DNA from 2 places in the Enterococcus sp. AZ126 genome. Region 1 is predicted to be linked to the other one. Evidence: predicted binding sites of a transcription regulator. Region 1 holds the regulator's gene; the other holds the start of a gene.

Region 1 (17,879 bases):
ATACTTTACGTAATTCACGCGTAACGTCTGGTGAAGCTGGTGGTATTACTCAGCATATCGGTGCATATCAAATCGATATCGATGGTAAGCCAATTACATTCTTAGATACACCAGGACATGCTGCTTTTACAAGTATGCGTGCTCGTGGAGCTGGTATCACAGATATCACTATTTTAGTCGTTGCAGCAGATGATGGTGTTATGCCGCAAACTGTTGAAGCAATCAATCATGCCAAAGCTGCTGAAGTACCGATCATCGTAGCGGTCAATAAAGTAGATAAACCAGGAGCGAATCCTGATCACGTAAAACAAGAATTAAGTGAACATGGCTTGATCCCAGAAGAATGGGGCGGAGATACAATCTTTGTAAATATTTCAGCTAAGTTTAACCAAAATATTGAAGAACTATTAGAAAATATTCTTTTAATTGCAGAAGTAGAAGATTTGAAAGCTGATCCAACTCAACGCGCAATTGGTACAGTGATCGAAGCCCGTTTAGACAAAGGGAAAGGTCCTGTTGCAACTTTACTTGTACAACAAGGTTCTCTAAAAGTTGGAGATCCGATCGTTGTTGGGAACACATTTGGACGTGTTCGTGTTATGACAAATGATATCGGGCGCCGTGATAAAGCGGTTGGTCCAGCAACACCAGTTGAAATTACCGGATTAAATGATGTACCGCAAGCAGGAGATCGTTTCGTTGTCTTTGAAGATGAAAAAACAGCTCGTCAAGCGGGTGAAGAACGTGGCAAACGTGCTCAGCTTGAACAACGTTCATCAAATAATCGCGTAACATTAGACAACTTATTCGAAAGCCTAAAAGAAGGCGAATTGAAAGACGTTAATGTAATCATCAAAGCAGATGTACAAGGTACGGCGGAAGCTCTTGCTGCAAGCTTGCAAAAAATCGAAGTTGCTGGCGTTCGTGTGAAAATCGTTCATTCGGCTGTTGGGGCAATCAATGAAAGTGATGTGACACTTGCCGCAGCAAGTAATGCGATCATCATTGGGTTTAATGTTCGTCCTACACCGCAAGCGAAACAACAAGCAGATCAAGAAGAAGTTGATATTCGTCTACACCGTATCATCTACAAAGCAATCGAAGAAATCGAAACAGCGATGAAAGGGATGCTTGATCCTGAATTTGAGGAAAAAATTACGGGTCAAATGACGGTTCGTGAACTTTATAAAGTATCTAAAGTTGGAACAATCGCAGGGTGTTACGTAACAGAAGGTTCTATTCGTCGTGATAGTGGCGTTCGTGTGATTCGTGACGGAATCGTTATCTTTGAAGGCAAACTATCTAGCTTGAAACGCTTCAAAGACGATGCTAAAGAAGTTAAACTTGGCTTTGAATGTGGTGCGATGGTTGAAAACTTCAATGACCTTAAAGTTGACGACGTAATTGAAGGTTTTGTTATGGAAGAAATCAAACAATAATTTTAAATAAAGTAAGAAAGAAGGAGAAACAGTATGGCAAATTATCGTGACCGCCGAGTAGGTCAAGAAGTTATGCGTGAAATCAATGATATATTGAGAAAACGTGTAAGGGACCCACGTGTGCAAGATATTACAATTACAGATGTTCGAGTAACTGGAGATTTGCAGCAAGCGACTATTTACTATAGTTTGTTATCTGATCTAGCTTCTGATCAACAAAAAGCGCAACAAGGATTGGATAAAGCAAAAGGGTTGATTCGTAAAGAGTTAGGACAACGTTTGACGCTTTACAAAACGCCTGAACTAATTTTTGAAAAAGATGAATCTGTTCAATATGGAAACCATATTGATGACTTGATCCGCAAATTGAATCAAGGTGAATAGAAAACTTGATTAACTAAAACATACTAAGATTAGAGGGTAAGCTCATCGACAGACGAGTTTACCCTCTATTTTCCTATTTTAAGGTTTATAGTAAGATACGTTGAGGCTTCGAGGTTGGGACAGAAGTGTTTGTGTCTTGGCCTCTTTTTTACTTATTTTTTGTAATAAAATTATTTTTGTAACTATATTGAAATGAACTGTAACACTTTTATCGATCTAATAAATGAAATGTATGGTATTATTTAGAGTATAAGATTTATTAAAGATACTGTTGAAGAAAGTGGAGGGTTAATAGTGAAGAAAAAGAATTTGTCATTATTAATAGTTAGTATGATCACAGTTGCAGGAACAATAGTACCAATGAGTTCATTAGCTGAAACAACTGATAAAAAAATAGAACAACAAGACAAAGAAATTACAGCATTAAAAGAAAAACAAAAAGGAGTAGCAGCGCAAATTACTTCGTTGGAGGAAGAAATTTCGTCTATTTTTGATGATGGGATTGCTCTAAACAAACAAAAGACAGACTTAGTACAGAAATCTGAACAATTAAAAAAAGACATCGCAGCATTAGATGTGCGAATTAATAAAAGAACTGAAGCAATTCAAAAACAAGGAAGAAATGTTCAAGTCAATGGACAAGGAACTCAAATTCTGGATATGATTTTAAATTCAGAATCTATTACGGATGCAGTCGGAAGAGTACAAGCAATTTCCTCAATCATGACAGCAAATAATGATTTAGTTAAACAACAAAAAGAAGACAAAGCTCTTGTTGAAAGTAAAAAGACGGATATCCAAACGAATTTAGCTAATGTAGAAAAGGCCGAGATTCAGCTTGAAAAAGAAAAAGAAAATCTTGTTGCCAAACAAGCAGATTTGAATATTTTAAAAGCAGAAGTCGATTCTGAAACATCAGGTGCTGAAAGTTCAAAAAATAAACTATTAAAAGAACAGCAAGAAGCATTAAAAGTTCAGCTTGCAAATGAAGCAAAGAAAAAAGAAGTAAAAAAAGCTGAGACGGCTAAGACAGATACTGCAAATGAGCAAAAAACAACTGTTCAAAGCGAAAATACTACGGAGGATACTGCGGCACCTTCTAATACTAATGAAACGAATCAATCGACGAATGAACCTGACAAAGGAAACAATGGAAATGATCAAGGAAGCACTGGTCCGTCAGAAAAACCTGATGATCCAGTAACTCCGCCGGTTACTTCTGGGGATGCAACGTTTCAAGCGCTAAATTCTTTACGAGCAGCTCATGGCTTGAATCCAGTGAGCTGGGATGCAGGACTTGCAGCTGCAGCAAGCGGTCGTTCGTCGATCATGCAAGATTACAAAGTACCAGCAGATCATTGGAATAGGGGAGATGAAGTGATTGCCTTCTTGTTTGCTCCAGGTAATTCTGTCATCATGGCTTGGTATAATGAGACGAACATGGACTCACCATCTGGTACAGGTCACCGAGATTGGGAGTTGAATCCTGGCATGACACGTGTTGGATTTGGATATGCTGGCGGTGTAATTGTGGGTCACTCTGCATAAAAATAATACTTAATGGTATTCAATTTACATTAACGATACTAGTGTGAAACAAAACTTTTTTACTCGTTTTGTTTCACACTTTTTATCTGTGGTTGTAATCGTTCATTTCTAGTAGCTATTTTTTTGTTTAATTTATTATCGATCAAAATGAGTTTTAAAAAAATGAATTCCTATCTGCTTCTATGCTATAATAAACCAGTTGATACTTAAATTTTGGAGGAACGAATAAATGGACGGTATTTTACCTTTATGGAAAGAAGCGGGCATGACCAGCCATGACTGTGTTTTCAAACTAAGGAAAATTTTACATACGAAAAAAGTTGGTCACGGCGGTACTTTAGATCCTGATGTATCTGGGGTTTTACCTATTTGTATCGGTAAAGGGACGAAAGTCATTGAATATATGGTTGACTCTGGCAAGACATACGAAGGAGAAATCACACTTGGCTTTTCTACGACAACAGAAGATGTTAGTGGAGAAATAGTAGAGAAAGTAGCTCTGTCTAAAGCTTTTTCAAATAAAGAAATCGATGATGCTATGCAGACGATGACAGGTGTTATCACACAAATTCCACCAATGTTTTCAGCGGTTAAAGTTAATGGCAAACGTCTTTATGAATATGCCAGAAACGGTGAAGAAGTTGACCGCCCAGAGAGACAGGCGACGATTTATTCTTTTGAACGCACGAGTGAGCCTGTTTTTGATGAAACAAAAGGAACGCAACGGTGGCGTTTTAAAGTCATTTGCGGTAAAGGAACCTACGTTAGAACGTTATCTGTAGACACAGGCCTTGCTTTAGGAGTGCCAGCTCATATGTCCGACTTAACACGTACGGCAAGCGGTGGCTTAACAGCTGAACAATGCTTGACGTTAGAACAAGTTGCAGAAAAAATGGCGCAAAATGAAATCAACGAAACGCTATTACCAATCGAAACAGCTATCGAACAATTTCAGCGCATTGATTTAGCGGATGAGCTTTATCAAAAAGTCAAAAATGGTGTTCGCTTAAGTCCAACTGAATTGACTTTGAAGGAGATGCCGCAAGACTTAGTCGCATTATTCTATCAAGATCAAGTTGTGAGTTTATATATGGCTCATCCAACTAAACCCAATGTATTAAAACCCAGTAAAGTATTACGAAATAATTAATAGAAAGAAGTTTTATCATGCAAATTATTCCAATTCGACATCCTTATAATTCGGAGCAGATCCCAGAAGATGATGTTGTGATGGTATTAGGTTTTTTTGATGGTGTTCATCGTGGACATCAAAAAGTGATTGAAACAGGTAAAAAAATTGCAATAGAAAAAGGCTTGAAACTGGCAGTAATGACATTTAATCAGCATCCGTCCATTGTTTTTCAAAAAGTTTTACCTGAAAATATGAAATATTTGAACAGTTTGGAACAAAAAGAACGGTTGATGGCTAACTTAGGTGTAGATATTTTGTATGTGATCGAATTTACTTCTGCTTTTGCTCACTTAGCGCCACAGGAATTTGTAGATCAATATATTGTCGGACTTCATGCAGCGGTTGCAGTTTCTGGTTTTGATTATACCTATGGTCCTAAAGAAATTGCAGATGTTGCCCATTTACCTGGATATGCCAACGATCGATTTGAAGTCGTAACGGTAAGTAAAGAAGAATTAGCTGGTGTAAAAATCAGTTCTACAAGGATTCGTGATTTGATGGAACAAGGAAGAATGGAAGAGGTCACTGAATTACTCGGTTATGTCTATGAAACTGATGGAACTGTTGTACATGGTGATGCCAGAGGACGTTTATTAGGATTTCCTACTGCTAATATTAAAGTGAAGAGTACTGTTCGTCTGCCTAGAGTAGGAGTTTACGCTGTCAAAATCCAAGTTGGAGAAAAATGGCATGTTGGTATGGGCTCGATCGGTCACAATGATACTTTTGGTGAGGGTCGCGAGTTGACAGTGGAAGTCTACATCTTAGATTTCCATCAAGATATTTACGGCGAACAAGTAACCGTATCTTGGAATCATTATTTGCGCGACCAAATCAAGTTTGATGGAGCAGAAAATTTGATCGTTCAGCTAAAACAAGACGAACAAGATACAGCCGATTATTTTTTGAAAAAGACTCGTTAAACTGGTTTTCAGATTCCAGTGAAACTGAGTAATCGTTAATGAATCGTATAAACAGATGGATTTTCGTCTACTGTTTATACGATTTTTACTTTCAATCTTAAAATAAAGATAAAAGGTAGACTTTTCCACATTTAATAAAAATAAATTGTATACTATAAATAGGATAGTTAAGAAAAAATAATTTACCTTAAGGGGAAATGTATGGAGAAAAAGGAAAACCAGAAAAGAAAAACAAGGCTATTTCTTTTTTTGATTTTGTTTATAGTAGTTATCTTAGGTGGAATTTCTTCCTTTATTTGGTTTTCTATCAACATTGATTATCAGGATAATACGAACCCTTCCTATGATGGTTATCATTTTTTATCGGTAAAATTAGACTTAGATACAATCGATTTTCAAAAAAAACATAAAACGTTAATGGATGGAAGTCAAGTGAAAGGGGAATTTTCAGAACATATGATTGATTCTGTAGTGCAAAATATGGGGATCAAATATCCTGTACCTCGTCCAGTTTTTCATTTAATAAATAAAGACAATAAACAGACTGTTTATCGAGTAAAGGCAAATCTATCTAGCGTGAAACATATAAAAAAAGTTGAATTTGCAACCTTTGGCGAATTAAATGGGCAAAACGATCTAAAGCTTTATCAAGGTGTTTATCAGCCTGAAAGTGATACCTGGGAATCGGATATTATCGTAAAAAATCATCAAGAAGTTGGACGGTATCAAATTAAACTTTTGATTACAAAAGAAAATGGAAAAACGGAACTTGTTGAGTTTGGTGAATTCATCGTGGAACAGCCAACTATAGAAGCTGAAATTGATCGTTCTAAAGTGGGGAAAGGTCAATTTGATGTAAACATCAAAACGAAAAGTGTGGCAACGATTGAAAAAGTCAAAGTCTCTGTTTGGCACAAAGAGGATCAAAGCGATAAAAAAATATATGAAGGAATTCGACAAATGGATAATACCTATAACGTTCATATTGATTACGAAGATTTTGATTTTAATAATGGTGTTTATCATGTGAATTCAGAATTAACTGCAACGAACGGATTAACAGCCAAAGGAGAAGAGAGCACAGTAGCAATTGATCTTAATCGTCCTGTTCGGATCCGTATCATGCAAGAAACAACCCTTTTTCAGGATAGAACCTTGTCAAAAGTTGCTAAGCAATTACCAACGAATAGTATAGCTTACGTAAAGGGTATCGCTTTTAATTCAGAAAACAAAATATACCGTACAACTGAAGGATACATTTCTGCGGATAATAGTGAAATTAATGAAATGATGGATGATATACGCTATGTCGCACATCGTGGCAATCACAAAGTTGCACCTGAAAACTCTATCCCTGCCTTTCAACAATCCGATAGCTGGGGAATTGAAACCGATATTTGGCTGACGAAAGATAAGCAATGGGTCATTATGCATGATAAAACGATTGATCGAATGACCAATGGTAAAGGAAAAATAAAGGATCTGACATTAGCTCAAATAAACTTATTTCACATCGATCAAGGAGCTAATAAGCAAAATTATTCAGAAGATCAATTAGTGATTCCTACGTTAGAAGACTTTCTAACGATTATAAATAATAAAAAAAGTATCCCTTTTATTGAGATCAAAGCCAAAAACCTTGAATCAAGTGATTACGATAGTCTAGCAAATTTAATTAGTGCATACGGTATGGCGGATACGGCAGTAATAATCTCATTTGATTATCCCAATTTGATTGAAATGAAAAAACGTCTTCCAGATACTCAAGTTCAGTTTTTAGCGACTACTTTAGATGAGCAAATGATTGATCAAGTAAGCACTCTAGGTGAAAATGCTGGTTTAGATATCAAATATGATTGTGTTGTTGATCGAGCAGATCTGATAGCTAAAGCGCAAAGTAAAGGATTGTCTGTTAATTTATGGGGGGTTCCACAAAGCGAGTTTAAGAAGATGGAGGCTTTAGGAATAAACAATCTAACTACAGATTATAATTAAGCAACACAAATTTGTTTTTTAAAATGATAATCCCTTAAATTTCTGATCAATTAGTTGAAAACAGTGTTTAGCTTTGAGGAGTATGCGGAAATTTATAAAAACTATTATCTAGATTTTTATGAATTTCCGTCTATATTTAGAGTTTTTTTGATTTGTTTGTAGTAGTCATTAAAATGAAGTATTGGTAAATGAAGACAACACTTGTTTTAGCTGAGGGTTCATGTATTTATTTTTAAGATAATAAATAGACATCGCTCTAATTGGGAGGGTTTCATGATTGATGGATGCAATATTGAAATCATCTAAATGACATTCTAAATATTGTGGAACGATAGAAAATGTGTCCGTATTGTTTACAATGTAAAGAATCAATTCAGTCGTATCAACTTGAATATCATATTCTTGAGATCTTTTCGGAAGATTTATTGCCATCCAATTATAAATAGTTTTTGTTTCAAGAAAATTTTCTTTGAAAAAAACAAAAGGATAGTTGTCGAATAAGTCCAAAGTGAGTGTTTTATTGTTTAAGACTGGATGTCCTTTTCGTACAATAATATTGTATTCATTTGAATAAATAATTAGTTCATTTATTTCAGCGGGGACTTTTTTTACAGAAGGACCAATTCCAATATCGCATTCCATTGTTTCCAGTGACTTGAAGATGTTATCTGAAATTATGGTATTTACTTTTAACTCTTCATACTCACGAAATAAAGAAGAAAGAATATCCATTAATTTAAATTCTAGATCATTTAAAAAAAGAGCAACATTTAAGGTTGGCTTGGCAGTTTTTTTTGTGGTAGAAAGATCATTAATTTCTTCGCAAATATAGGACATTTCTTGTTTGATACGCCAACAATGCGCTTCTAATATTTTTCCAGCAGGTGTAAGTTGACATTCTCCACTGTTTCTAAAAAATAAAGCTGTTCCAATTTCGTCTTCAAGATTTTTTATTTGCTTGCTTAGAGCAGCTTGCGAAATATTCAACTTATTACTAGCTCTCGTGAATTGTTTTTCTTCGCAGAGAGATAAAAAATAGTTCAGATGCGTTAATTCCATGACCATTGACTCCTTTCAAAAGGCAAATTAAAAGATATATTGAAGCTGTTCAATTAGATGTTTGTGTGTTTTTGACAGTGAAGTATTTCTAGAATAGCCGATAGAAATATTTCTAAAAGGTGCTTCAAGCATTTCAACAGAAGCAACATTCAAATAACGAGGAAGCGATTCTGTTAGCGAGTATGGGAGGAATGCTACCCCAAAATCCTGATCAACTAAGTTTAATATTGAAATTGTCGAAGGGAGTTCATAATATCGATTATCTTTAAGCTGTGGATAGTTCGTTTCAATCCATGAACTGATTATTTTTTTTTCGTAAATCTGTTTCGAATAGTTTATCAAAGGAATTTGTTTCAAATGATCGGCTGATATTTCATTCAAATGGGCCAGTTGATTGTTATTACTCGTAAAGACGACATAGGATTCAGAGAATATCAAATCACTTATTATTTTCGTGTTTGTTTCAGATAGAATACCAATTGCGATATCTATTTCGTTTTTTTCAAGCACATCTTCTAAATTTTCGTAATAACTATACTCAAGTGAAACAGTCGGGTAATAGTTACGGAATTCTGTTAGTAATTTAGCAATCAAATAATCAGTGTCAGCTAAATTAGTCCCAATTTTAATCTTTGCAGTCTCTCCAGTATGAACCAGTAAGTTTATTTCTTTAATAGCCATTTCAAATTCCTGAAAAATCGTTTCTCCTCTTGTTTTTAAAACAAATCCTTCTGGCGTTAATTCATTGGTATTGTGGCCTCTTGTTATCAATCGAGCATTTAGTTCTAATTCTAATTCACGAATATGAGTACTCAAATAAGGTTGAGAAATACCTAATTCCTCTGAGGTTTTTGTAAAATTTTTGTATTTACATAGTTCTAAAAAATAATCTAGATGTTTTAATTTCATTCGTTCATCTCCTTCACTTGAGTGAAAAAAACTCTAATCATATACAAGATAAAATAATTTTAGTTAAAATAGTTCTTTTTTAGAAAAAATATATAAAAAATTAATAGTATATTATTGAACTTTCAAAACAAGTATAAATTATTATGGATTAATCAGGAAAAGAGCCTCTTTAATTGGTAGCAGACCAATTGAAGAGGCTTCTATCAGGATATTACCTTCTGATAAAAATGACGAACGATCGCTTATATGTTGAGGTTGGCACATAAGCGTTTATTCATATTTATTATAGTCTTGAAGATAAATCTAAGCCATTACGATTTACTTATAGTGCTATTCCTTTTTGTGAATTTCAACTTATTTTCGAAGGAGTTACTTCTGCATCTATCGTTTATTCGGATTCTTTAAGGCTAAGTTTTTTTGTAAAAAGAAGGATGGATTTTCTACAAACGAAGTTTAAATCTTCGTTCGTAAAGTCATCACAAAAAAAGATGAGTCAATAGGCTATCTGTTTATTCTTATACCGTTATTCCTTTTTTTGTCTATCAAAAAAAATAATAATTCATTAAACTGATGATGTAATTCTTCTTGTTAGGTGAGGCTCCTATACAAACATAGGCTACTGCCCAAAAATGTCGAGAGACGCCAATGGGTAGAACAGGAACTGTCGAATTAAGGCTTTTCTTAAGGTAGCTAAAAGCTTAGGCTTTTTACGTTGTATAGTGCCAAAACTCAACGAATGTGAAGACTCATGGCGAAGTGCGCTGAGTTTTCAGTGCGCTCTTTTTGTGTGGAAAGGATGTGGTTATCATATCGGAAGATAGTTCGATAAAGCGAAACTCAACTAAAAGAAAAGAGGATAATCTAGATGCAAAAAGAAATGAAGAACATGATCCATGAAAAAGCGTATCAGAAATTAGCTAATCTATCGATTGATAAAGTACTGGAAAATTTTTCATCCTCGTGGGAAGGTTTAAAAGCTAGAGAAATAAAACGCTCAAAAGAGCAATTTGGTGTAAACAAAATCACTGATGATAAAAAGAAATCATTGGTTTATACGGTGATAAAATCTTATGTCACTCCGTTCACTGTAGTATTGATGATACTTGCAACTATCTCGTTTTTTACTGAATATGTGTACGCGGAACCAAGTGAAAAAGATCTTGTGGGTGTCTTGATCATGTTGATCATGGTTTTATTAAGTGGCACGATGACATTAGTCCAATCAGTAAAATCGAGTAATGCGGTCAGCAAACTGCAAAATATGATTCAGATTACTGCAACTGTTACTAGAGAAAATAAAGAAATGGAAATCCCGATGGACGAAGTTGTTTGTGGTGATTTAGTGAAGCTCTCAGCTGGCGACATGATTCCAGCAGACCTCCGCTTGATCCATGCCAAGGATTTGTTTGTTTCTCAATCTGCAATGACAGGAGAAAGTTTTCCAGTTGAAAAGAAAGTTAAAAATGTCGTGACCACAAGGAACAGTCAAACGGATTTTGAAAACCTACTATTTTTAGGGAGCAATGTTGTGAGTGGTAGCGGGATTGGTGTAGTTGTTCGTGTGGGCGATGATACATTATTTGGAAAAATAGCACAAGATGTAGCAGATGATGATAAAAAAACGAGTTTTGAAATAGGCGTAAATAAAACCACCTGGTTATTGATCCGCTTTATGATGGTCATCACGCCAGCAGTATTTTTGATAAACGGAATAACCAAAGGCAATTGGAGTGAAGCGCTGATGTTTGCAATCGCAACTGCTGTAGGGCTTACTCCAGAAATGCTGCCGATGATCGTTACCACAAATTTAGTCAAAGGCTCTAGAGATATGGCCAAAGAAGGAACGATCATGAAAAACGTCAATGCGATTCAAAATTTTGGCGCTATGGATATTCTGTGTACGGATAAGACGGGCACACTAACGCAAGATAAGGTTATTCTTGAGTACCATTACAACACTTCATGTCAAGAGGATCATGAAATATTGCATTCTGCGTTTTTGAATAGTTTCTTTCAGACAGGTTTACGAAATTTGATTGATAAAGCGATTATTGAAGCAGCATCGAAAGAATTATCCATTGACGAAGAAGATTATTTTAAAATAGATGAAATTCCTTTTGATTTTAATCGTAGAAGAATGAGTGTGGTTGTTAAAGATAGAAGATCCAATCGAAGCCTATTAATCACCAAAGGAGCAGTAGAAGAGATGCTGCAAGCATGCTCTTACATTAACCAGCAGGGAAATATTATTCCACTCACGCAAGAGATAAAAAAACAAGTACTAAAAACAGTCAAAGAATTAAATGAAGATGGCTTACGAGTATTGGCCATTGCTGATAAAAAAGTCAATAATCAACTAGATGATTATTCTGTAGAAGACGAGAAAGAGTTGGTTTTACAAGGATATTTAGCATTCTTAGACCCTCCAAAAGAAACAGCGGCAGCGGCAATCAAAGCATTGAAAAACAATGGTGTTTCTGTAAAAATTTTAACTGGAGATAATGAATTAGTCACACGTTCAGTCTGTAAAGAGGTTGGTCTGGGAACTGAAAGAATGATCAATGGTTCAGCAATAGGTAAGTTATCTGAAGTTGAATTAGAAAAAATCGTTACTGAATACAATATCTTTACGAAAGTAACGCCAGACCAAAAAACAAAAATCGTAAAAGCATTGAAAAAAAATGATCAAACAGTTGGATTTATGGGAGATGGTATTAATGATGCTGGAGCCATGAAAGTATCAGATGTAGGCATTTCTGTAGATACGGCCGTTGATATTGCAAAAGAATCGGCAGATGTTATTTTATTACAAAAGGATTTGATGGTTTTAGAGCAAGGAATTATATCAGGTCGTAGAGTATTTAGCAATACCATGAAATATATCAAAATGACTGCAAGCTCCAATTTTGGTAATGTATTTTCTGTTATTCCAGCAAGCATCTTCTTACCTTTTTTACCAGTTGCGCCGATTCAATCTCTTTTCTTAAACTTAATTTATGATACATCATGTATGTCTGTACCTTGGGATAATGTCGATGCAGAATATGTGGAAAAACCAAAAAAATGGGAAGCAAAATCAATTGGTTCTTTCATGAGATGGTTTGGACCGACCAGTTCTATTTTTGATATTGTCACTTATCTATTTATGTATTTCATAATTTGTCCAACAATTTTGGGTGGCAGCTTTTTCTCATTAACAGCAGATAAGCAATTATTGTTTATTGCGATTTTCCATGCAGGTTGGTTCATTGAATCTTTATGGTCACAAATGTTGGTGCTTCACGTTTTAAGAACACCAAAGATCCCGTTCCTTCAAAGTAGAGCATCAGGTATATTGACACTGGTCACTTCAATTGGAATTTTAGGCGGTACAATTTTACCATTTACCAATTTAGGCGCAACGATTGGATTTGCACCTTTACCAGGAAATTACTTTTTCTATTTAATACCAACGATCATTGCGTATTTACTTTTAGTAACGGTAATCAAAAAAATATATATGAAAAAATATCAAGAGTTACTTTAATCGGAAATTTTAGGACACTTTGGATTCTAGGAATGAACCAAGGTGTCTTTTTTTTGTACATTAAATAGTGAATTTATTGAATCAAATTAGAACATTATATGATTGAATATGGTAAGATGAAGTGGGTCTTTTATATACAGATATAATAGAGTAGAGGACTTTCAAATTGGAGGAATAAAAACAGTGAAAAATGATACAACGAGCATTTCAGCATATATACATATCCCTTTTTGTGAACACATTTGTTATTATTGTGATTTCAATAAAGTTTTTTTAGAAGGTCAGCCAGTAGATGAGTATATCCAAAGTCTTTTGACCGAAATTCGTTTGACAAAAGAGCAATATCCAAGCAAAGATACCAAAACAATCTATATAGGTGGTGGAACCCCAACGTCTTTATCGGCTAATCAATTGGCTGTGTTGTTAAAAGGCGTACGTGAACTTTTGCCGATAGAAGCTGGAAATGAATTCACAGTGGAAGCAAACCCGGGTGATTTAACACAAGATAAATTACAGGTGATGAAAGAGTATGGAGTCAACCGTTTATCAATGGGTGTTCAAACATTTGATGATCAGCTTTTGAAAAAAATTGGTCGCAAACATACGGCTGAAGATGTCTATGATACAATGAAATTTTTAGAAAAAGAAGACTTCTTGAATGTAAGTATTGATTTGATTTATGCATTACCTGGCCAAACATTAGAAGGATTTAGAGACACTTTAAGACGAGCAATCGAGCTTGATTTACCTCATTATTCATTGTATTCACTGATTTTAGAAAATAAAACAATGTTTATGAATTGGGTACGTCAAGGTCGCTTACAATTACCTGATCAGGAAGTTGAAGCGCAAATGTTTGAAGAAACGATCCTTGCGATGGAAAAAGCAGGACGTCATCAATATGAAGTAAGTAACTTTGCTTTAAAAGGTCAAGAAAGCCAGCACAATTTGGTCTATTGGAATAATGACCATTACTATGGTTTTGGAGCTGGAGCCAGTGGCTATCTAGGCCATACTCGTTATCGTAATCATGGTCCCATACAACACTATTTAAAACCATTAAAGGAAAATCAATTGCCTACTGTTGAAACAGAATTATTGACATTAAATAATCAAATGGAAGAAGAACTTTTTCTAGGTTTGAGAAAAATGAGAGGCGTATCAAAATCGCGTTTCCAAGAGAAATTTGGTTTACCGTTGGATCATGTATACAAAGAAACGATTCCAGAGTTGGTCCAAAAAGGGTTGCTGTTGGAGAATGAAGATCATATCCAACTCACTGAACAAGGACTTTTCGTAGGAAATGATGTGTTTGAAGCATTTCTCATAGATAAAGAATAGGAAAATAAAAAGGAATGAAACTAGAGTTTAAATGGCTCTGATTTCTTTCTTTTTTATTTTTTTAGCACTCGATGATAAAGAGTGCTAAAAAAGTTTGTTTTTCTCTTGACAATTTTGTGAGAACTTGCTATATTAATAATTGTATTAGCACTTGAACAACATGAGTGCTAATGAAGGGTGGTAACTATGATAACGGAAAGACAAAAGAATATTTTGCGACTTATCATCCAAGAATACACAAATACAGGAAATCCTGTAGGTTCCAAAAAATTAATGGAAGAAGGCATTCAATCGAGTTCTGCGACAATTCGTAACGATATGAAAGCTTTAGAAGAACACGGATTGCTAGCGAAGACACATTCGTCTTCTGGTAGAATTCCTTCAATGGATGGTTATCGCTATTATGTGGACCATTTGTTAAGTCCAGCGGAAGTTGAACATGATGAATTAGAAGCGATTCGCCATTCCTTTGGTAAAGAGTTTCATGAAATCAATGATATCATTGAACAATCTGCTGAGATCCTTTCTGACCTAACAAGCTATACTGCTTTTTCGTTAGGACCTGAAGTGAAAGAACGAAGATTGACTGGTTTTCGAATCGTTCCATTAAATGAGCGTCAAATCATCGCGATTATCGTAACAGATAAAGGCAACGTAGAAAACCAAGTATTTGCGATTCCGTCATCTGTATCAAGTCAGGATTTGGAAAAGATGACCCAAATAATCAATGACAAATTGGTAGGACAACCGTTACTGACAGTTTATCATCGTCTACGTACGGAAATCCCAATGATTTTACATCGTTATTTTCAAACACCAGATGGCATGATGAATCTATTTGATGCAATGTTAGGACACGCGTTTGAAGAAAAAGTTTTCGTCAGTGGTCGTATGAATCTACTAGATTTCGGTGTAGAAAAGAACATCGAACAACTAAAATCTGTTTATTCTTTTATGAAAAATACAAATGAAATTACTCATTTATTGACAGCTGATGAAGAAGCCGATACACAAATAGCGATTCGAATCGGTTCAGAAATAGGAAATGATTTACTTGATCATATGAGCATGATTACAGCAACCTATGAAGTCTCGGGTCACGGCAAAGGGACTATCGCCTTGTTAGGCCCCACAAGTATGCCTTATTCAAAAATGTTTGGTTTGGTGGATGTTTTCCGCCATGAATTAGCTTCAAAACTTGGTGCTTATTATCGGTTTTTGGATCAATAAGTATAAAGTTGAAAATATAGAATTCTATTAATTCTACGGAAATGAGAAGGGAAGTTGCTAGAGTGAGTAATAAAGAAGAAACAAATGAAGAATTAAAAGAAGAACACATGGAAGCTATCGATGATTCAGGTGTTTCTGAAACAGAAATAGAAATGACAGAGCTAGAAAGTGCGAACGCTGAATTGTCAGAAATGGAAGATAAGTTTCTAAGAGCACGCGCTGAGATTGCCAATATGAGCAATCGGTTTAAAAATGAACGTGAATTACTTGTTCGTTATCGTTCGCAAGATTTAGGTAAAAAATTATTGCCGTCTATCGATAATTTAGAACGTGCGATGGCGATAGAAGTTGACGATGAGCAAGGTACGAGCTTGAAAAAAGGAATCTCAATGGTTCTTGAAAGTTTACAAGCTGCTTTGAAAGAAGAAGGCATCGAAGAAATCCCGACAATGGGTGAAGTGTTCGATCCTAATTTACATCAGGCAGTTCAAACGATTCCAGCAAGTGACGAAGTACCTGCGGATACAATCGTTGAAGTGTTACAAAAAGGCTATAAATTACATGACCGCGTTTTACGAGCAAGCATGGTTGTTGTTGCACAGTAACAGCAAAAAAATGTTTGTATAATATAAATTGAAAAAAATTAAAATAGAAGATAGGAGATCATTAATTATGAGTAAAATTATTGGTATTGACTTAGGAACAACAAACTCAGCAGTTGCAGTATTAGAAGGTGGAGAAGCAAAAATCATTGCAAACCCAGAAGGTAACCGTACAACACCTTCAGTCGTATCATTCAAAAATGGAGAAATTCAAGTTGGTGAAGTTGCAAAACGTCAAGCTGTAACGAATCCACATACAATTGCCTCAATCAAACGTCACATGGGTGAAGCGGGCTATAAAGTAGAAGCAGATGGCAAATCTTATACACCACAAGAAGTTTCTGCAATGATCTTACAATATTTAAAAGGCTTCGCAGAAGATTATCTAGGTGAAAAAGTTGATAAAGCAGTTATTACAGTACCAGCTTACTTCAACGATGCACAACGTCAAGCAACAAAAGACGCAGGTAAAATCGCTGGTTTAGAAGTGGAACGTATCGTGAACGAACCAACTGCTGCAGCATTAGCTTATGGTTTAGATAAAACAGATAAAGACGAAAAAGTTTTAGTATTTGACCTTGGTGGTGGTACATTTGACGTATCGATCCTTGAATTAGGTGATGGCGTATTCGACGTATTATCAACAGCCGGTGACAATGAACTTGGTGGAGATGACTTTGATAATAAAATCATCGATTACATGGTAGCAGAATTCAAAAAAGAAAATGGTGTTGATTTATCTAAAGATAAAATGGCCGTTCAACGTTTGAAAGACGCTGCTGAAAAAGCGAAAAAAGATTTATCAGGTGTTACTTCAACTCAAATCAGCTTACCGTTTATCACAGCAGGAGACGCAGGTCCATTGCATTTAGAAATGAACTTAACTCGTGCTAAATTTGATGAATTAACAAGTGATTTAGTAGAACGTACGAAAACTCCTGTACGTCAAGCATTGAAAGATGCTGGTTTGAACCCTTCTGAAATTGACGAAGTTATTTTAGTGGGTGGATCTACTCGTATTCCAGCGGTTGTAGAAGCTGTTCGTAAAGAAACAAACAAAGAACCAAACAAATCAGTTAACCCTGATGAAGTAGTCGCAATGGGTGCTGCAATCCAAGGTGGAGTTATCACAGGTGATGTGAAAGACGTTGTATTATTAGACGTAACACCATTATCATTAGGGATTGAAACAATGGGTGGCGTATTTACTAAGTTGATCGATCGTAATACTACGATTCCAACAAGTAAATCTCAAACATTCTCAACAGCTGCTGATAATCAACCAGCTGTAGATATTCACGTATTACAAGGTGAACGTCCAATGGCAGCGGATAACAAAACATTAGGTCGTTTCCAATTAACAGATATTCCAGCTGCTCCTCGTGGTGTGCCTCAAATCGAAGTAAGTTTTGATATCGATAAAAATGGTATTGTAAACGTACGTGCGAAAGATTTAGGAACACAAAAAGAGCAAACAATCACAATCAAATCTTCATCAGGTTTGTCAGATGATGAAATCGAACGTATGGTTAAAGATGCTGAATCAAATGCGGAAGCAGATAAAGCACGTAAAGAAGAAGTTGACTTACGTAACGACGTTGACGCATTGTTATTCACTGTTGATAAAACATTGAAAGAACTAGAAGGCAAAGTAGACGCTGACGAAGTGAAAAAAGCCGAAGATGCTCGTGATGAGTTAAAAGCTGCTGTTGAAGCAAACGATATCGAACA
Region 2 (12,400 bases), 2.5 Mb from region 1:
GGTTGGAGAAATGGTATTAATTATGTAACTGGAGAAAAATTGAATCCAGTTTTAGGTGGTATTGTTGCAGGTTCACAATATATCGAAGATGGGGTAAATTGGATAAATGAATCTGAACTAGGGCAAGCAATCCAAATTTTAGGTTTTACTTATGCATCATACAAAATTACAACCTCGAGTGGAACGAAACAAATAAATAGTGGTAACACAAAGCAAGTAAATTCAGTAATCACTCCTGAAATGGAAGAAAAAATTCTTTGGGGACAGAGAAAAAATCCTAATAAAAATGAAATTATTGGTGGACATTCACCAGAAATTAATAATAACCATCCTAATTATGCCACTGAAACTATTAAGGTTAATGCTGATGGAACAAGAGATTTTAAATATACGACACAATTTTCGGATGGAAATCTTGCGAAAATAAAAAATAGTACGGTTTTTCCAGATAGTTGGACTGATACTAAAATTTTAAATGGTGTAAGAGAAATTAGTAACTCTTCTCCAATAAGTGTCAGAGGTAGAGACGGTGCTACTTTTCATAGAGGAATTGTTGACGGTGTAGAAATAGATGTAATAAAATTAGGAGATAACATTATTAGTGGTTATCCAACAGGGCAAGTAAATGCTCCAATACCAGGGGGATTTACCAAATAAGGAGGAAAATTAATGTATGAAAAAGTAGATGCAGTTTTAAGTGAGAATAGTTCAGATAACTATTTTTATGATGATGAATTTATGTATGTACAAGAATTAATGAAAGACTTTACTGAAGTTGACTGGAAAAAATTAACGGAAAACTTAAAAGACAAGGATGATAAATATAAAATTAGATTAGCCTACTGTATTGATGAAGATACAAAAATGAATGGATTTAATGTATTACTAGATTTAATTAATGGAAATGATGAGGTTGCAGAATATGCGATAGATTCTTTACGTTCTTTTGATAAAGAAGAATACAAAAATTTAATTGCTTCTGATAAGAAAATAATTAATAAGGCAAAAGCTTTGCTAGAGGATGCAAGTCTACCTGTTAAAAGAATCTTAGAAGCATTCTTGCAACAAAATCAGTAATTTGAAATAAACAATTAATATGTTAATTGAAGAGAAAAATATATTAAGCTAGTAAGAGGATAATTAATAGTATGAATACTTGGAGAAAACGATTGAGTAAATACGTTACAACTAACAGAGTATGGCAAATATCTGCATGTTATCTTGGTATAATTGCATTGTTAGATTTTTTTTCATGTTCAATATAATTATTTATCAGGAGAAATTCTAATACATCCTTTTATTTCCATATTAGTTATAGTTGAGATTATATTAATAGTACTTCTAATTTTTAAAACAAAGTTAGGGTACTTGTTGACAGTTGTCTATTTATTGTTGGTAGCATTAATAAAAATACTTCAATTATTAACTATGAAAAGCCTTATGCAAATACTGGAAGTACAGCTGTAACTACTGATGAATAAAGGTTTATTACGTTACCATTGTTTCATATTTATGTCAACTTTACATAGAAAATTATTTCTGTTATAAAAAAAGAGAGTGTAAAATAAACTGTGTAAGTAGCTAATTCTAGATAAGTTACTTATACAGTTTTTCTTTTCGTGTAAAGAAAATTCAGATAAAATAAAAATGAAAGGATGCGAGAATATGGCAAGACAGAAAAGAGATTCTAAAACCGTCGAACTAGCGAAAACTATTCTAGAAAACTACAATCCTGAAAATGTCGATGACATGCAAGAAGCGCTAAAAGATATTTTTGGTCCCTTATTTGAACAAATGCTTCAAGGCGAAATGACCCATCATTTAGGCTACGATATTCACTCAAAACAGGAGAAAGAAACGAACAATCGAAGAAATGGATTCGGCTCTAAGAAAGTAAAAACAAGCTTTGGAGAAGTCCCTATTGATGTACCTAGAGACAGAGAAGCCACGTTTGAACCAGAACTTATTAAGAAACGTGAACGGGATGTTTCAGCTATCGAATCAAAGGTTTTGTCCATGTATGCCAGAGGCATGTCTCAAAGAGACATCGCTCATACCATTGATGATATTTATGGGTTCTCCATTTCTCACGAAATGATTTCTACAATCACCGATTCTGTTCTTCCAGAACTGGAGGAATGGCAAAATCGCCCTTTGGCGAAGTGTTATGCCTTTGTTTTTGTGGATTGTATGTATGTGACGTTAAGAGAAAATTATGAAGTCAAAGAATACGCTGTTTATACAATTCTTGGCTATGATTTAAAAGGAAAAAAAGATATTTTAGGGTTGTGGTTGAATGAAACCGAGAGTAAAAACCGCTGGATGCAGATTTTTGATGAATTGAAATCTCGCGGTGTACAGGACATTTTCTTTATGTCTATGGATGATGTTTCTGGTCTTGAAGATGGAGCAAAATCTATTTTTCCAAAGGTGATCGTTCAACGCTGTATCGTCCATTTAGTGCGTAATGCGCTTCGGTATGTTCCTTATAAAGACTACAAGGAATTTTCTCGGGAAATGAAAAAGTTTTATGGTGCTCCTTCGTTAAAAGCTTGTCAGAGTGCTTTTGATGCCTTTCAAAAACGGTGGTCACACTACTCAGGTGCTGTAGAGGTTTGGAAACGTAATTTTTCTCATGTGGAACAACTTTATGATTATGGTAGCGCAGTGCGTAAAATTATGTACACAACAAATGCCATTGAAAGTATTCATTCTAGCTTTAGAAAAGTAACTAAAAAAGGCGCATTTCCAAATGAAACCGCCCTTTTAAAGCTTCTTTATCTACGAGTAAAAGAATTAGAAAAGAAATGGAAAGCTGGTTTTATTCCCAATTGGCCAATGGTCTTAAATCAATTAATGGCGAATGAACAGTTTTCTGAGCGCATCAACACTTATAGCTTATATATTTCCTAGTCACTGTTGCATCAAAAAAGAACATCAAATTTTCCTTTTTTGGTAAGGTTTCTTTCTTATACCCTTTTAACCGAAGGTTATTTAGGAATGGTTTAATGTTCTTTTTCGTTCTTAAATTTGTCAGTTACACACTTTAGTTGACAAAACCTAAAAAAACTTATTTTATAAGCTTACATTAGATTATTTTTATGATGACTAATCCAAAAAAAATGCTACCGAGAAAATTCACGGTAGCATTTTTATTATTTTTTCCACTCAGCTACTTCTTTTGAATGACTGTCGATCCAGTCTCTAGCAGCTTTTGTTGGTTCTGTTCCATTATTGATTTCTAACATAACAGATTCCATATCTTCTTTTGTCCAGTGGAAATTTTTTAAAATAGTATAAGCTTCAGGATTTTCTTTTTCCAATCCTTTTCTAGCCATTGTATGAATTGTTTCTTCACTACCCATTGTGCCTTTCGGATCTTCTAAATATTTAAGATCATATTTAGCAAACATCCAATGAGGAGACCAACCAGTAATAACAATATCTTCTTTGTTTTTAATGGCTTGTCCAAGTGCGACAGTCATTGCGCCAGAAGAAGAGGTTTCGACAGACCAGTCCGCTAAGTTGTTGTATGCTTTTTGTGTTTTTTCTGCAGCAGCAACAACGCCTGCACCAGGTTCTATCCCAGTAATTTTTTTACCCGCTTGATCTTTTAAGTCCTCGATTGAATCAACGTCCATATATTCAGGGACAACGATACCTAATTTGGCACCTTTTAAGTTTTCACCTAGATCATCTACTTTATCTTTGTACTGCTTGTATTGCTCACCATGAGTTCCAGGAAGCCAAGCTGCAACCATAGCATCTGTTTCACCTTTTGAAATAGATTCCCACATAATAGCATTATCCAGTGGTGTTAATGAAACATTATAGCCAACATCCTTTAAAACTTCACCAACTACATGAGTTGAAGCGACTTCTGTATCCCATTCCACATAAGAAAGAGAAATATTTTTTTCATCGTTTTTAGCAGAAGAGAAAAGAGTAGAACCTGCAATCACAGCAATGACAGCTACAACGGCAATAACAATTCCGCTGATCTTTTGTTTTTTAGATAGTTTTGATTTTGCTGGAGTTGTTTTTTTCTTGTTTAAATTTTGAGTAAAGCGATCAATGATGATTGCTAGAATAACTAATGCGACACCATTAACAAAACCATTTCCGACTTGGGCACGTTGTAAGGCAGAAAGAACGCCACGACCTAAACCTGGTGCACCGATCATTGATGCGATCACCACCATAGAAAGTGCTAGCATTGTCGTTTGGTTGACACCAGCCATGATTGTGTTTTTAGCTAATGGTAATTCAAGTTTGAATAATTTTTGCCAGCCTGTACTCCCAAATGAATCAGAAGCTTCGACCAACTCTTTTGGTACTTGACGAATCCCAAGATTAGTAAAACGGACGGTAGGCGGTAACGCAAAGATTACTGAGGCAAAAACCCCGGGAACCATACCGATTCCGAAAAATGCAACGGCCGGAATCAAGTAAACGAATCCAGGCATAGTTTGCATGAAATCTAAGATAGGTGTAATAATACTTTGGGCTTTATTACTTTTAGCCATTAATATTCCAAGTGGTACACCAATGACGATTGAAACTACACTAGATAGTAAAACTAGCGTCACGGTATTCATTAAATCTGTCCATAAATTTTGGTTATAGATAAAGAGTAAACCAATGAATGTAAACAAACTTAACCCAATTTTTTTATTTGAAATAAAGAAAGCAATTGCTGTTAAAATGATAATAAATAGTAGTGGTGGAATCGCGACTAATAGTGAAGTGATTCCATCCATTAAGTTTTGACCAGTTGTTTGGAAGAAACTGAAAAGACCAGAAAAAGTATTCGTCATCCATTCCGTAATCGTTTCGACCCAATTGGCTACAGGTAATTGATAATTATTCATGAATGTTCACCTCTGTTTCTGCTAGTGCTTCAAGAACACTGCCTCGAATGACTACACCTAGCAATTTATTATTGTCAGTTACGGCAACCGGTGTGGGTGAATCATAGATGATCTGGAATATGTCATTGACTAACATATCTTTATCGATAGAAGTGATATCAGTATCTACATAATCTGTTAAAGGTTTACCAGCTTTACGAGCTTCTAACGCACGTTCAGCTCTAACGACACCCTTTAATTGACGTTTTTTATCAACGGCTAAAAGCATACTAACTTCTTCTTGACGCATACGAGTCAATGCAACAGTTGGACCATCGATTTCGATATTAGTTGTTAATGCAGGAACCATGATATTTTGAGCGGTTAAAACTTTAGAACGATCGACATCCTCAACGAATGTACGAACATAATCATTAGCAGGATTCGTCAATATTTCTTCACCTGTTCCGATTTGCATGATTTGACCGTCTTTCATTAAAGCGATCCGATCACCGATACGTAAAGCCTCGTTTAAATCGTGGGTAATAAAAATAATCGTCTTTTTCACATTATCTTGTAAATCAACTAACTCATCTTGCATTTCCCGACGAATCAAAGGATCAAGTGCTGAAAAAGCTTCATCCATTAGTAAAATTTCTGGGTCATTGGCTAATGCTCTAGCTAAACCAACACGTTGTTGCATCCCACCAGATAATTGATTTGGAAACTGATCTTTAAATGCTAGTAGACTTGAATTTTCTAAAGCTTGTTCTGCTTTAGCTGTTCGTTCTTCTTTTGGAACACCTCGAACTTCTAAACCATACTCTGTATTTTCTAGAATAGTTCGGTGAGGGAAAAGACCAAAATTTTGGAACACCATGCTCATCTTATTACGACGAACTTCTCTAAGTCCTTCTTTGTCCAATTTTGAGATGTCTTGATTGTCAATAAAAATATTTCCAGAAGTTGGTTCGATCAAACGATTCAATAAACGGATCAAGGTAGATTTCCCACTACCAGAAAGACCCATAATCACGAAAATTTCTCCTTCTTCTACTTCAAAACTGACATCGTAGACGCCGACAGTAGCACCGGTTTTTTTCAAGATTTCGGTTTTATCTTTGTTTTCTTTGATCATATCCAGTGCTTGTTTGGATCTTTTACCGAATATTTTTGTTAAGTGTGAGACTTTTACTTTGGGCAAAACAAAATTCCTCCTAAATTTAAAAGCTGAAAGAGCTTATTTAGCTTAGACAGGATAATAGATAAAAGTGACGGAGCCATTTTCTCTCATTCTGTTCTATCTTTTTCCTGAGAAGCTAGCTCTTGAAGCCAGATAATAATAAAAGCGTAATAGTTCGTTTAACTCAAACGCTAAAACTTGATTTTACATGTAAAGAAAATGATTTTCTTTTCTGTAAAAAAAGTGACCATACTAGATTAACATCGTGCAGTCACTTTGTCAAATTACTAGCCTAACGATGACAAAACAAAAAAATGGCGCGAATAAAACGTCAAAAGTTTTATTCGCGTCACGGGAGATTCAAATAAGGACGGTGATAGGCCGGACCTTCGATAATTTCCTATACAGCTGTTCTCATCATTTTTTTATTATAGATTCGGATAGAAAAAATTCTGAATCCGTTGTAATGTTGACTCATGTCCAACAAAATAAATCGTATCACCTGCGGTAAGTTTGGCATATGGACCAGGTGAAACCAGTAATTCATCACCATGTTTTATTGCAATCAAAGTAGCAGAGGTACTTTGCCAGAGGTTCAATTCACTGATCGTCATTTCCAAATGAGACGCTTCTTCTGTTAGTGTAAACGTTACTGGATTTAGTGGATTAAGTGAATCAAAACGTTTGGTTTGGTCAACAAGTTTATCTAAAATTTCTGAGAAGTGACTCAATTCTTCTTTTTGTTTTTTTACACTATCGATCAAATCATCTTTTAAATCATGGATAGATTGAACATCTTGGTATTGCTCGACAAATAGTTTGGCTTTTTCTATTGAATGAACATAAAAGCCACTACCATGCTTCGCTTGTACAATGTCTAAATCGACCAATACGCTGATTGCTTTTCTGGCAGTTTCAGGAGAAACACTGTACTTGTTAGCTAAAGTTGAACGTGCATGGATTTTATCGCCGACCGTAAATGTTTGATCCGCGATTTTAGAGGCAACGTCTACTGCGATTTGTTGGTACTTAGGTTTGGTCACATTCATACGTTTTGAAGTCATGTCCGACCGCCTTTCGTCAATTGTTTTCATTTACTTCTTCAAGTTCTAAACTAAGATCTTCCCACTCAGTCAGCAATTGTTCTTGTTGTGTCCGCAGCGTCTCTAATTCTTGATTCAAAGACATTAGTTTGACATGGTCATCGATGAGTGTTGAATCACTCATCGATTGTTCTATCTGGGCAATTGTCGTATCCAACGTTGCTAAATCTTCTTCTAGCTGTGTAATTTTTCGATTTAAAGTACGTATCATTTTTTGTTGCTCTTTGTTTTGATAGAAATCGTTTTTTGGCTTGCTAGTTTCTGTTTGTTTTAAAATAGATTGGTCAGCCAACAAGGCAGCTAATTCTTCCTCTTCTTTTTTCTTCTCTAGATAGTAATCATAATCCCCAAGGTAAAGCTTACTACCCGTTTCAGAAAGTTCAATTACTTTTGTTGCGATCCGATTAATAAAATACCGGTCATGTGAAACGAACAGAAGTGTTCCTTCATAATCAATCAAGGCATTTTCTAAAACTTCTTTATTATCGATATCTAAATGGTTGGTCGGTTCATCCAGAATTAAGAAATTTTCTTTGTCCATTGATAATTTTGCTAAAGCAACGCGGGCTTTTTCACCGCCACTCAAAAGAGGAATCGTCTTTTCTACATCATTTCCGCTGAATAAAAAGCTGCCTAAAATATTACGGATGTCTTTTTCAGGAGTCGTCGGATGTTCGTCCCAAAGTTCTGCCAAAACAGTTTTGGTTCCATGTAGATTTGCTTGTTCTTGATCATAATAGCCGATTTGGACATTGGTGCCTAATGTGGCATTTCCTTTAATAAAAGGAATAGATCCAATAATCGATTTTAGTAAAGTAGATTTTCCAATTCCGTTAGGTCCAACCAACGCAATGGCTTCTTGGCGACGAATATCTAAGGAAACGGGTTCTGATAAGATAGTTTTATCATAACCAATCGCAGCATCTTCTACTTGAAGCACGACATTTCCAGAAACTTTATCGATTGCGAAAAGAAAATTCGCAGATTTTTCATCTCCTTGTGGTCGGTCTAAACGTTCCATTTTTTCTAGCGTTTTTCTACGACTTTGTGCTCGTTTGGTGGTAGATGCTCTTACTAAGTTTCGAGCGACAAAATCTTCTAGTTTATTGATTTCAGTTTGCTGTTTTTCGTAAGCTTTCCACTCACTAGTCAGTTGTTCCGCTTTTAATTCCAAATATTTTGAGTAGTTACCCTTGTAATAACGCATTTTATGGCGACTGATCTCATAAACTTCTGTAACGACCTTATCCAAAAAATATCGATCATGTGAGACGATTAAAAGTGCACCAGCGTAACTAGGTAAATAATTCTCTAGCCAAGAGAGAGTATCAATATCTAAGTGGTTGGTCGGTTCGTCAAGAATAAGGATATCTGGTTTTTGTAAAAGCATACGTGCTAACGCTAATCGGGTTTTTTGTCCACCAGATAAGGTACTGATGTCTTTTGAGTAAAATTCTTCTTTGAATCCAAAACCATGTAAGACAGAGCGAATTTCATTTTCATAACCGTATCCATTTTTTTCTGAAAAATCATGTTGTAAACGATCATATTCTTTCATAACGGATTCATAATTTGATGCATCAGGCAACAGTTCACTGATGATCAATTCTAATTCACGCATGCGCTTTTCCATTGTGATGACATCAACAAAAGCTTCAAGCATTTCATCCCAAACCGTTTTATCAGAATCAAGTCCAGTATCTTGGGCTAAGTAACCTAAACTGGCTGTTTTATTTTTAGCAATTGTACCAGCATCTGGAGAATCGATCCCAGCAATTATTTTTAAAAGAGTAGATTTGCCAGCACCATTACGGCCGACTAAAGCGATTCGGCTATTTGTGCTGATCTCCATTTGTATGTTGTCAAACAAAGTCTCTGCACCAAAATATCGCGCAATTTGGTTTGCTTGGAGTAAAATCATGGGGCATCCTCATTTCTATTTCGATGCCTTTAGTGTAGCATAAGTTGATCATAAAAAGCACCTGTCCTACTGTAAGAGATAAATTTTAGTTGGACTATTTAAGAAAGTTTGAAAAATATTTCTTTTCTTGAGCTGTAAGATTGCTTTTTCTCTAGAATAACTGATATTATGAGAAGTGGATATTTGTGTATATTTAGAGTATTGGAGGTACGATTGTGAAAGACCAAATTATTCCAAAAGCAACTGCAAGACGCCTTCCCCTATATTATCGTTATTTGAGAATTCTGCATGATGCAGGCAAAAATAAAGTTTCATCTACTGAACTAAGTGATGCGGTGCAAGTAGATAGCGCGACAATTCGACGAGATTTTTCTTATTTTGGCGAATTAGGTAAGCGTGGCTATGGATATGATGTAGAGAATTTGATGAATTTCTTTGCAAAAACATTGAATGATGATGAACTTACAAATGTAGCCTTGATTGGTGTAGGTAACTTAGGAAGTGCCTTACTAAAGTATAAATTCCATCAAAGTAACAGCATTCGAGTTAGTTGTGCATTTGATGTCAACGATGATATTGTCGGCAGAATCGTTGATGGTATCCCAGTTTATCCAATGACGGATATGATGGAACAGATTCGGATACAACAAATCGAAGTGGCAATCTTGACTTTACCGGCCAGAAAAGCCCAAGAAGTTGTAAGTCAGCTGGCTGATGCTGGAGTGAAAGGGATTTTGAACTTTACTGCGGCTCGTTTAGTAGCACCGACTGATGTTTTGATTCAAAACGTCGACTTGACGAATGAATTACAAACATTGATTTACTTCTTGCACAATGATAATACATTTGTTGATACTGAAATCGAAGACAGTAAAGAATAATTAAAAAAGTCCTATGAGTGCATTTTTTGTAAAATTTGCATTCATAGGACTTTTTTATTTTTATGTTATTTAGGCATTTCAATATTTCCAAAATGGATCACAAGTTGAGCAATCACAACGATCGTATTCATGCCGCAATGCGCGATGATCGAGGTCCAAATTTTCCCAGTCATTTTATATAGCAGAGCAAAAAAGAAGCCCATAAAGAAATAAACAAAGAAATGACCATCTTGATGAATAACTGAAAACAAAGCAGAGCTAATAATAGCAGAGAACCAAAATCCAGTATAAGGTTCTGTCAAACCAATCATAGAACGACGAAAAACAAATTCTTCCATAATAGGACCACCGATTGTTGTTGCTAAGATAAAAAGTGGATTTGCCAAAATAACTTTGATAATATTTTGCGTATTTTGTGAATTTGGATCAGCGCCTGTGATGGCGGTTTCGATACTGAACACAATTGCTTGAATGATCATTGCCAAAAAAATACCACTGACACCAAGTAAGAAGATAAAAACAGGTGAGGTCAGTTTGGCTTCTTTTTCTACTATTGTAACGGCAGTTTCTTTATTTTTTATATAAAGCCAAATCATCAAACCAGCACCTAAAATATAGGTAAAGGTTGTACCACTGATTACGATATTTGGAGAAAATGGACTAAAAATATAAGGAGAAAAAAATACCAATCCATAGAGTAGAATCATTGAAAAACTTACTTTTTTAATAGACATATTTGTAGGCATAAACATAGAAAACCCCTTCCAATAGTTTCAGATTATAAACGTATACCAAAGTCTGTAATAATGCAAGCAGATGCTTATTTTTTATGATTATTGCGATAGCCTAATAAGAGAAAGATAAATACAAAGAAAAATGCCGCTTCCCATAAGGTCGTCGTCCAGTCAACACGCCTACTGACACCAAAAAAGAAATTCCCAATATTCGCAATAATTAGATAAAGTCCTGTTATCGTCAAAGCTCCCACGATTCGTTGTTTCATTTCAATCGCCTCTCTTTCTTTTTTTATTTTACCATGAAATAGAAGATATAGAAGGAATATACCAAATCTTGCTAGTAAACATACTTTCTTTGATTGATTGTTCAATAAAATTAGTCAAAAGACTTGCAAAACGATAGGGAAATGAGTATTATAAATAGTGTAGTTAGCACTCGATAACTAAGAGTGCTAAAAAAGATAAATATTTTTTATGGAGGGATTTATTGTGTTAAAACCATTAAGCGATCGCGTCGTTATTGAAGTCGCGAAAGAAGAAGAAAAAACAGTGGGGGGCATTGTCTTAGCATCTGCAGCTCAAGAAAAGCCTCAAACAGGAAACGTTATCGCGGTAGGTGAAGGCCGTGTTTTAGAGAACGGTACAAAAGTTCCTGCCGATGTAAAAGTAGGCGATACCGTGATGTTTGAAAAATATTCAGGTACTGAGGTTAAATATGAAGGAAATGATTATTTGATCGTTTCTGGTAAAGACATTATTGCCATTGTGGAGTAATGCATTTTTAAATGAAAAAACTAATTAAAATAGAAAAAATAAAAATTTTGAGGTGAAGGAATTATGGCAAAAGAAATCAAATTCGCAGAAGATGCACGTGCAGCAATGCTTCGTGGTGTAGATATTTTAGCAGATACAGTAAAAGTAACATTAGGCCCTAAAGGCCGGAACGTTGTTTTAGAAAAATCTTTCGGATCACCATTGATTACAAATGATGGGGTAACGATTGCTAAAGAAATCGAATTAGAAGATCATTTTGAAAACATGGGTGCGAAATTAGTTTCTGAAGTTGCATCTAAAACCAATGATATCGCAGGAGATGGAACAACTACTGCAACAGTTTTAACGCAAGCAATCGTGCGTGAAGGATTGAAAAACGTGACTGCAGGCGCTAATCCATTAGGTATTCGTCGCGGTATCGAATTGGCAACAAAGACTGCTGTGGAAGAATTACACAATATTTCAACAGTCGTTGATTCCAAAGAAGCAATCGCACAAGTAGCAGCAGTTTCATCTGGATCAGACCGTGTAGGTCAATTGATCGCTGACGCAATGGAAAAAGTTGGCAATGATGGGGTCATTACCATTGAAGAATCAAAAGGGATCGAAACGGAATTAGATGTCGTTGAAGGTATGCAATTTGACCGCGGCTACTTATCTCAATACATGGTGACAGACAATGATAAGATGGAAGCTGCCTTAGAAAATCCGTATATTTTGATCACTGACAAAAAAATCTCTAACATCCAAGATATCTTGCCATTGTTAGAACAAATTTTACAACAAAGTCGTCCATTATTGATCATTGCTGATGATGTTGATGGTGAGGCTTTACCAACATTAGTATTAAACAAAATTCGTGGAACATTTAACGTCGTTGCTGTTAAAGCACCTGGCTTTGGTGATCGTCGTAAAGCAATGCTTGAGGATATCGCTATCTTAACTGGCGCA

What was found. Region 1 encodes HrcA, which represses chaperone genes, less so after heat shock. Its sites were predicted from a motif close to TTAGCACTCNNNNNNNNNGAGTGCTAA; they were not measured.
Region 2: the regulator HrcA is predicted to act here: its motif matches at 11,105-11,131, upstream of groES (co-chaperone GroES).

Annotation. Positions count from the first base shown of each region.
Region 1 covers NZ_JBIOSB010000001.1:813,833-831,711, reverse strand. The annotation lists gene infB (translation initiation factor IF-2) at 1-1,439, shown strand, start outside; gene rbfA (30S ribosome-binding factor RbfA) at 1,473-1,823, shown strand; gene IGI43_RS04080 (coiled-coil domain-containing protein) at 2,118-3,371, shown strand; gene truB (tRNA pseudouridine(55) synthase TruB) at 3,601-4,521, shown strand; gene ribF (riboflavin biosynthesis protein RibF) at 4,539-5,486, shown strand; gene IGI43_RS04065 (glycerophosphodiester phosphodiesterase family protein) at 5,688-7,481, shown strand; gene IGI43_RS04060 (LysR family transcriptional regulator) at 7,650-8,540, opposite strand; gene IGI43_RS04055 (LysR family transcriptional regulator) at 8,568-9,449, opposite strand; M-box (ykoK) riboswitch at 10,027-10,197, shown strand; gene mgtA (magnesium-translocating P-type ATPase) at 10,315-12,975, shown strand; gene hemW (radical SAM family heme chaperone HemW) at 13,159-14,316, shown strand; gene hrcA (heat-inducible transcriptional repressor HrcA) at 14,503-15,546, shown strand; gene grpE (nucleotide exchange factor GrpE) at 15,609-16,151, shown strand; gene dnaK (molecular chaperone DnaK) at 16,219-17,879, shown strand, end outside.
Region 2 covers NZ_JBIOSB010000001.1:3,362,678-3,375,077, forward strand. The annotation lists gene IGI43_RS15750 (EndoU domain-containing protein) at 1-657, shown strand, start outside; gene IGI43_RS15755 (hypothetical protein) at 670-1,077, shown strand; gene IGI43_RS15760 (IS256 family transposase) at 1,666-2,913, shown strand; gene IGI43_RS15765 (ABC transporter permease/substrate binding protein) at 3,156-4,871, opposite strand; gene IGI43_RS15770 (quaternary amine ABC transporter ATP-binding protein) at 4,864-6,054, opposite strand; gene IGI43_RS15775 (TrkA C-terminal domain-containing protein) at 6,462-7,097, opposite strand; gene IGI43_RS15780 (ABC-F family ATP-binding cassette domain-containing protein) at 7,114-9,057, opposite strand; gene IGI43_RS15785 (redox-sensing transcriptional repressor Rex) at 9,273-9,938, shown strand; gene IGI43_RS15790 (lysostaphin resistance A-like protein) at 10,004-10,672, opposite strand; gene IGI43_RS15795 (hypothetical protein) at 10,759-10,941, opposite strand; gene groES (co-chaperone GroES) at 11,165-11,449, shown strand; gene groL (chaperonin GroEL) at 11,513-12,400, shown strand, end outside.